Regions from separate parts of the Variovorax sp. 54 genome, predicted to be linked through region 3. Evidence: predicted binding sites of a transcription regulator. Region 3 holds the regulator's gene; each other region holds the start of a gene.
What was found. Region 3 encodes sigma-54, which starts transcription at its own class of promoters, with help from an activator protein. Its sites were predicted from a motif close to TGGCANGNAANCTGCTTT; they were not measured.
Positions count from the first base shown of each region.

Region 1 (2,264 bases), 1.6 Mb from region 3:
CCCAGCGCGCGGCGCTGCAGCCCGCGGCCGGCAGTGGGCTGCAGCAGACGCTCGAGGCGGCCGAAGCCACCGAGGCCAACAAGGCCGCTCTCTCTCAATGGGGTTCACCATGACACGCGCATTCGGTCTCATCGTCGTCGGCGACGAGATCCTTTCCGGCAAGCGGGCCGACAAGCACATGGCCAAGGTCATCGAGTTGCTGGCCGCGCGCGGCCTGCAGCTGGGCTGGGCCGAGTACGTGGGCGACGAGCCCACGCGGATCACCGCGGCCCTCATGCGCGCCTTCGCCTCGGGCGACATCGTGTTCTCGACCGGCGGCATCGGCGCCACGCCCGACGACCACACCCGCCAGTGCGCCGCCCAGGCCCTGCGCGTGCCGCTGGCGCTGCACCCCGAGGCCGAAGTGCTGATCCGCGAGCGCATGCAGGACACGGCCAAGGAGCAGGGCGTGCCGTACGAGCCCGACCGGTCCGACAACATCCACCGCCTGAACATGGGCGTGTTTCCGCAGGGCGCGTCGATCATCCGCAACCCGTACAACAAGATTCCGGGGTTCAGCGTCGAGCACGTCCATTTCGTGCCGGGCTTTCCGGTCATGGCCTGGCCGATGATCGAGTCGGTGCTCGACAGCCGGTATGCCGACCTTTTCACCCGCAACGCCATCGCCGAGAAGTCCGTGATCGTTTTCGGTGCGATGGAAGCCACCCTCACGCCGTTGATGCAGGCCATCGAGCAGGCCCACGCCGGCATCAAGGTGTTCAGTCTCCCCAACGTGGATCACCCGCAGTACGGGCGCCACATCGAGCTGGGCGTCAAGGGCGACCCCGGGCTGCTCGATGCCGCCTATGGCCAGCTCATCGAAGGCCTGCACACCTTTGATGCGAAGCTTGGCCCTGAATTGGTGCGTTAATTCGTATCGCACCATTTTGGTGATTAATTCCTTTTCCGGCAGCCCCTGGGCCGTCACCCGGGCCTCATCCGGCGGGGTGACAATGGCACAGAAACTGCATCCTTCCGTTCCCGTATTCCTAACCACCATCCAACTCAGGAGAAACTGATGGCAAAGACCGTCGCCGATGTACTCAAGCTCGTCAAGGAAAACGAGGTCAAGTTCGTCGACTTGCGCTTCACCGACACCCGCGGCAAAGAGCAGCACGTCACCGTGCCTGTGTCGCATTTCGATGAAGACAAATTCACCTCGGGCCACGCGTTCGACGGTTCGTCCATCGCCGGTTGGAAGGGCATCGAAGCCTCGGACATGCAGCTCATGCCCGACCCGAACACCGCCAACATCGACCCGTTCTTCGAAGAAACGACGCTGATCCTGACCTGCGACGTGATCGACCCGGCCGACGGCAAGGCCTACGAGCGCGACCCGCGTTCGCTCGCCAAGCGCGCCGAGGCGTACATGAAGGCTTCCGGCCTGGGCGACACCGCCTACTTCGGACCGGAACCCGAATTCTTCGTGTTCGACGGCGTGCGCTGGAAGAACGACATGTCGGGCTGCTTCGTGAAGATCGAGTCCGAAGAAGCCTCGTGGAACACCGACAAGGAGTTCGAGCACGGCAACAGCGGCCACCGTCCCGCAGTCAAGGGCGGCTACTTCCCCGTGCCCCCGGTCGACAGCTTCCAGGACATGCGCTCGGAAATGAGCCTGGTGCTCGAATCGCTGGGCATCCCGGTCGAAGTGCATCACCATGAAGTGGCCAACGCCGGCCAGCTCGAAATCGGCACCCGCTTCAGCACGCTGGTTCAGCGCGCCGACTGGGTCCAGCTGCAGAAGTACGTGATCCACAACGTGGCCCACGCCTACGGCAAGACCGCCACCTTCATGCCCAAGCCCATCGTTGGCGACAACGGCTCCGGCATGCACGTGCACCAGTCGGTCTGGAAAGACGGCAAGAACCTGTTCGCCGGCGACGGCTATGCAGGCCTGTCGGACTTCGCGCTGCACTACATCGGCGGCATCATCAAGCACGCCCGTGCCCTGAACGCCATCACGAACCCCGGCACCAACAGCTACAAGCGCCTGGTGCCCGGCTTCGAAGCCCCGGTGAAGCTGGCCTACTCGGCCAAGAACCGCTCGGCCTCGATCCGCATTCCGTTCGTGGCCAACCCGAAGGGCCGCCGCGTCGAAGCGCGCTTCCCCGATCCGCTGATGAACCCGTACCTGGGCTTTGCCGCGCTGCTGATGGCCGGCCTGGACGGCGTGGAAAACAAGATCCATCCGGGCGAAGCCGCCAGCAAGGACCTGTACCACCTGC
Region 1 is NZ_PEFF01000001.1:5,381,642-5,383,905, forward strand. Features, by position in the region: gene CLU95_RS24590 (EI24 domain-containing protein) at 1-113, shown strand, start outside; gene CLU95_RS24595 (competence/damage-inducible protein A) at 110-910, shown strand; gene glnA (type I glutamate--ammonia ligase) at 1,058-2,264, shown strand, end outside.
Region 1: glnA (type I glutamate--ammonia ligase) is a predicted target of sigma-54. The motif match lies at 994-1,011, and genes of this name have one in related genera.

Region 2 (2,264 bases), 260 kb from region 3:
CAGAGGGCTTCGCGGCCCGTTTCGCCGGTGCGGATGCGCACGACCTGCTCGAGGTTGTAGACAAAGATCTTGCCGTCGCCGATCTTCCCGGTGCGCGCAGCGCCCTCCACCGCCTCGATCACGCGATCGACGAGGTCGTCGGAGATGGCCGCCTCGATCTTCACCTTGGGCAGGAAGTCGACCACGTACTCGGCACCGCGGTACAGCTCGGTGTGGCCCTTCTGGCGACCGAAGCCCTTCACTTCCGTGACGGTGATGCCCTGCACGCCGATGGCCGAGAGTGCTTCACGCACCTCGTCGAGCTTGAACGGTTTGATGATGGCTGTGACCAGCTTCATGATGACTTGCTCCTTCTGGATGGATGAAAGGTGGCGCGGCAACGTGGGCCGCGCCTGGTTGTTGTGTCGATTACAGCGTCTTCGTCAGCGTGACGATGAAGCGCGCCTTGTTGGGCGAGTACGTCGTCTGGCCGAAGGTGCCGAAACCGTAGTCGACGCCCGGGTTGGCCACCGCGAGGTACGCGCTCTTCTTGTTGGCGCCCTGCACCGAGCCGGTGAGCGTCAGGCCGCTGCCGAAGTCGTAGGTGGCGCCGATGTTGTAGTCGACATAGCTCTTGTAGCCCAGGCTGCGGATGTCGCTGGACATGTTGGTGAAGCCGACCGCCGCCTTCAGTGTGACCTTGGGCACGATCTCCTTGCTGTAGGCCAGGTTCAGGTAGCCGGTGTTGGTGCCCTTCAGGCCCGAGCCGGACTGGTTGCCCGCGTAGCCGAAGTAGTCCTTCGACACGGTGTGCGAGTACTTGGCGGTGATCGAGCCGAAGCTGTCGTTGGCGTAGGTGGCGCCCACGTAGAGCTCGGTGGTGTTGCCTGCCGAGTTGCCCGGGTAGATGTAGGTCAGCGCACCGACGTCCATGTCGACCGGGCCGGCCTTGAACTTGTAGCCGCCGTAGATGTCGCTCTCGATGCTGTTGCCCTTGAGCCAGTTGACGCTGGAGTTCCAGTTGCCGACATAGAAGCCGCTCTCGCCGAAGGCGTAGTCGAAGCCGCCCTGGATGGCGGGCTTGAAGCCCTTGGTCTTGGCGTAGTCGTTCTTGCCGATCATGTCCTGGTCCTGGCCGCGGAACTTGTAGTTCGAGGTCAGGGAGACATTGCCCGTGAGCAGGGGCGCGGGTGCCGGAGCGGCGGCGTCGGCGGCCTGGGCCATGGCGGCGCCCGAGGCGGTCAGTGCAGTGGCCAGAACGATCAACGCCTGGGCGGCGGTACGGTGCGTCATCAGGGAACTCCTCGCAAGTGTGTTGTTGGACCTGAGCACCCTCAAAGCAGGGAGCGTGCCAAAGTGCACAAATACCGCCCCGGTCAGAGGGCGCAGGTGTCCGGCCGTGAGCGCCAAATCGTTACAAGCCCTGTTTCCGGCAGTTGCACACGCTTGCACGCTGCACGGTCCTGGGCCTGCATGTCGCAGGCGCACCAACTTGGGGAGAGGGAGAAAAATGAGTCTGTCTTTGGTGCAAAGCCGCGCCTTGCTCGGCCTGGAAGCCGCCGCCGTCACGGTCGAGGTGCATCTGGCGAACGGCCTGCCGAGCTTCACACTGGTCGGGCTGGCGGAGACGGAGGTCAAGGAAGCGCGCGAACGCGTGCGCTCGGCGATCCAGAACGCCGGGCTTGAATTTCCGACCAACAAGAAGATCGTCGTCAACCTGGCGCCCGCCGACCTGCCGAAGGATTCGGGCCGCTTCGACCTGCCCATCGCCCTGGGCATCCTCGCGGCCAGCGGGCAGATCGAGAACGCCCGGCTGGCCGGCCACGAGTTCGCGGGGGAGCTGTCGCTGTCGGGCGAACTGCGGCCCGTGCGCGGCACGCTGGCGATGGCGCTGGCCCTGCACACGCGCGGCGTGGCGACGCGGCTGGTGCTGCCCATGGACAGCGCGCGCGAGGCCGCGCTGGTGCCCGGCGGGGAGGTCTACGGCGCCCGGCACCTGCTGGACGTGGTGCGCCAGTTCCTGAGCGAGCGCGACGCGGCCGCATCCGCGCCCGAGGGCTCCGACGACGGCTGGACCCGCGTGCTCCCCGCGACCGGCGATGCCGCGCCGCACTACGCCGACCTGGCCGACGTCAAGGGCCACGCCGGCGCCAAGCGCGCGCTGGAGGTGGCTGCCGCCGGCGGCCACAGCCTGTTGATGGTGGGCGAACCCGGCTCGGGCAAGTCGATGCTCGCGCAGCGCTTTGCCGGCCTGCTGCCACCGATGAGCATCGACGAGGCGCTCG
Region 2 is NZ_PEFF01000001.1:3,493,354-3,495,617, reverse strand. Features, by position in the region: gene glnK (P-II family nitrogen regulator) at 1-338, opposite strand, end outside; gene CLU95_RS16220 (TorF family putative porin) at 409-1,272, opposite strand; gene CLU95_RS16215 (YifB family Mg chelatase-like AAA ATPase) at 1,490-2,264, shown strand, end outside.
Region 2: CLU95_RS16220 (TorF family putative porin) is a predicted target of sigma-54. The motif match lies at 1,316-1,333, and genes of this name have one in related genera.

Region 3 (2,264 bases):
CGTGCGTGAAACGCTGGGCATCTGCGATCACGCGTTCATCATCAGCGACGGGCACGTGCTGGCACAAGGCACACCCTCGGAGATCGTCGACAACGCCGAGGTACGCAGGGTGTACCTGGGCGAGCACTTCCGCATGTAAGGGAGGGGCGCGTCCTCATGAAGCAAGGGCTGTCCCTTCGCGTCTCGCAGCATCTGGCGCTCACGCCACAGCTGCAGCAGTCCATTCGCCTGCTCCAACTCTCCACGCTCGAACTGAGCCAGGAGGTGGAGCAGATGCTGGACGAGAACCCGTTCCTCGAACGCACCGCGGAAGAAGCCGCGCGCGAGGAGTTCGGGCTCGATGCTGTCGACACGCCCGTGCCACGCGACGACGGTGGTGACACCGGCGAGGGCGATTTCGCCCCGGCGCCGACCCCCAGCGCGACGACCACTTCGAGCGAGACCACGTCCACGCCCGACTCCGACGGCCCCGCCGCCGAGATCACCGAGCGCGAGCCCGACTGGGAGGGCGACGGCACCGTCGAGATGGCGCCCGACGACAGCGAGTGGGGCAGCGACGCACCCGCACGCCAGAACAACCTGGGCGACGACGAGCGTGCCGACGCCACCGAACTCGCGCGCAGCCAGGAGTCGCTGCAATCGTTCCTGCACCGCCAGGCGCTGACCCTGCGGCTCAACGAAAACGACTGCGCCGCGCTGCGCTTTTTGATCGAATCGCTCAACGACGACGGCTACCTCGAAGACTCGCTGCCTGCATTGGCCTCGGGCCTGGCGGGCGATGACAACGACCAGTTCGACGACCTGGTGCACCACTTCCAGGTGGCGCTCGGCCTGCTGCAGAGCCTGGAGCCGGCCGGTGTGGGCGCGCGCGACCTCGGCGAATGCCTGAGCATCCAGCTGAAGGCGCTCGCGAACGAAGACGAGACCGAGGCCGAAGCGCTCGTGCGCAAGACCGCCATCGCGATCTGCAAGCAGCCGATGGAGCTGCTCGCGCGGCGCGACTTCAAGCGCCTGGCCACGCTCACGCGCACCAACGAAGAGCTGGTGCGCTCGGCGCTGCAGATCATTGCGCGCCTGGAGCCCAAGCCGGGCCGCCGTTTTGTCGACGTCGAGCGCAACATCGTCGTGCCCGACGTGATCGTCACCAAGACGGGCCGCGGCACCAACATCAAGTTCCGCGTCATGCTGAACCCCGAGGTGATGCCGCGCCTGCGCGTGCACGACATCTACGCCGGCGCGCTCAAGTCGCACAAGGGCGAGGGCAGCCAGGCGCTGTCGCAGCGGCTGCAGGAGGCGCGCTGGTTCATCAAGAACATCCAGCAGCGCTTCGACACCATCCTGCGCGTGAGCAACGCGATCGTCGAGCGGCAGAAGAGCTACTTCGTGCACGGCGAGCTGGCGATGCGCCCGCTGGTGCTGCGCGAGATCGCCGACGAACTGGGCCTGCACGAATCGACGATCTCGCGCGTGACCACGGCCAAGTACATGTCGACGCCCTTCGGCACGGTCGAGCTCAAGTACTTCTTCGGTTCGGCGCTGGGCACCGAGACCGGCGGCAACGCGTCGAGCACGGCAGTGCGCGCGCTGATCAAGCAGTTCGTGAGCTCCGAGAGCATCAAGAAGCCGCTGTCCGACAGCCAGATTTCCGAGATGCTGAAGGAGCAGGGCATCGAGTGCGCGCGCCGCACCGTGGCCAAGTACCGCGAAGCGCTGCGCATCGCGCCCGCCAACCTGCGCAAGGCCCTGTAGAAAGCTCACGATGACCCATCGCCTGCTGTCGCGCTGTGGGCATTGGGTTTTCGTCATCGCAACCGCGTTGCTGTTCACCGGCTGCGCCACGCTGCCCGACGAAGCACCGCGCGCACCCACCAAGGCCATCGCCGTCTCGGCCGACACCGCGCTCGGCAAGATCGCGCTGGCCTCGCAGCCCGACCCTGACCTCAGCGGCTTTCGCCTCATGCCCGGCGGCGACTTCGCCTTCGACACGCGGCTGCAGCTCGCGCGCCGCGCGCAGCGCACGCTCGACGTGCAGTACTACCAGATCGAGAACGACGAGACCGGCCGCTACCTGCTGCGCACCCTGCGCGATGCCGCCCAGCGCGGCGTGCGCGTGCGCCTGTTGATGGACGACCTGTACACGTCCGGCGAAGACGAGCTGCTGCTCGGTCTGGCCGCCACGCCGAACGTGGAGCTGCGCCTGTTCAACCCGTTCCCGGCCGGGCGCGGCAGCCTGCTCAAGCGCTTCACCGCGTCGCTGTTCGACT
Region 3 is NZ_PEFF01000001.1:3,748,829-3,751,092, forward strand. Features, by position in the region: gene lptB (LPS export ABC transporter ATP-binding protein) at 1-139, shown strand, start outside; gene rpoN (RNA polymerase factor sigma-54) at 157-1,749, shown strand; gene CLU95_RS17410 (phospholipase D family protein) at 1,760-2,264, shown strand, end outside.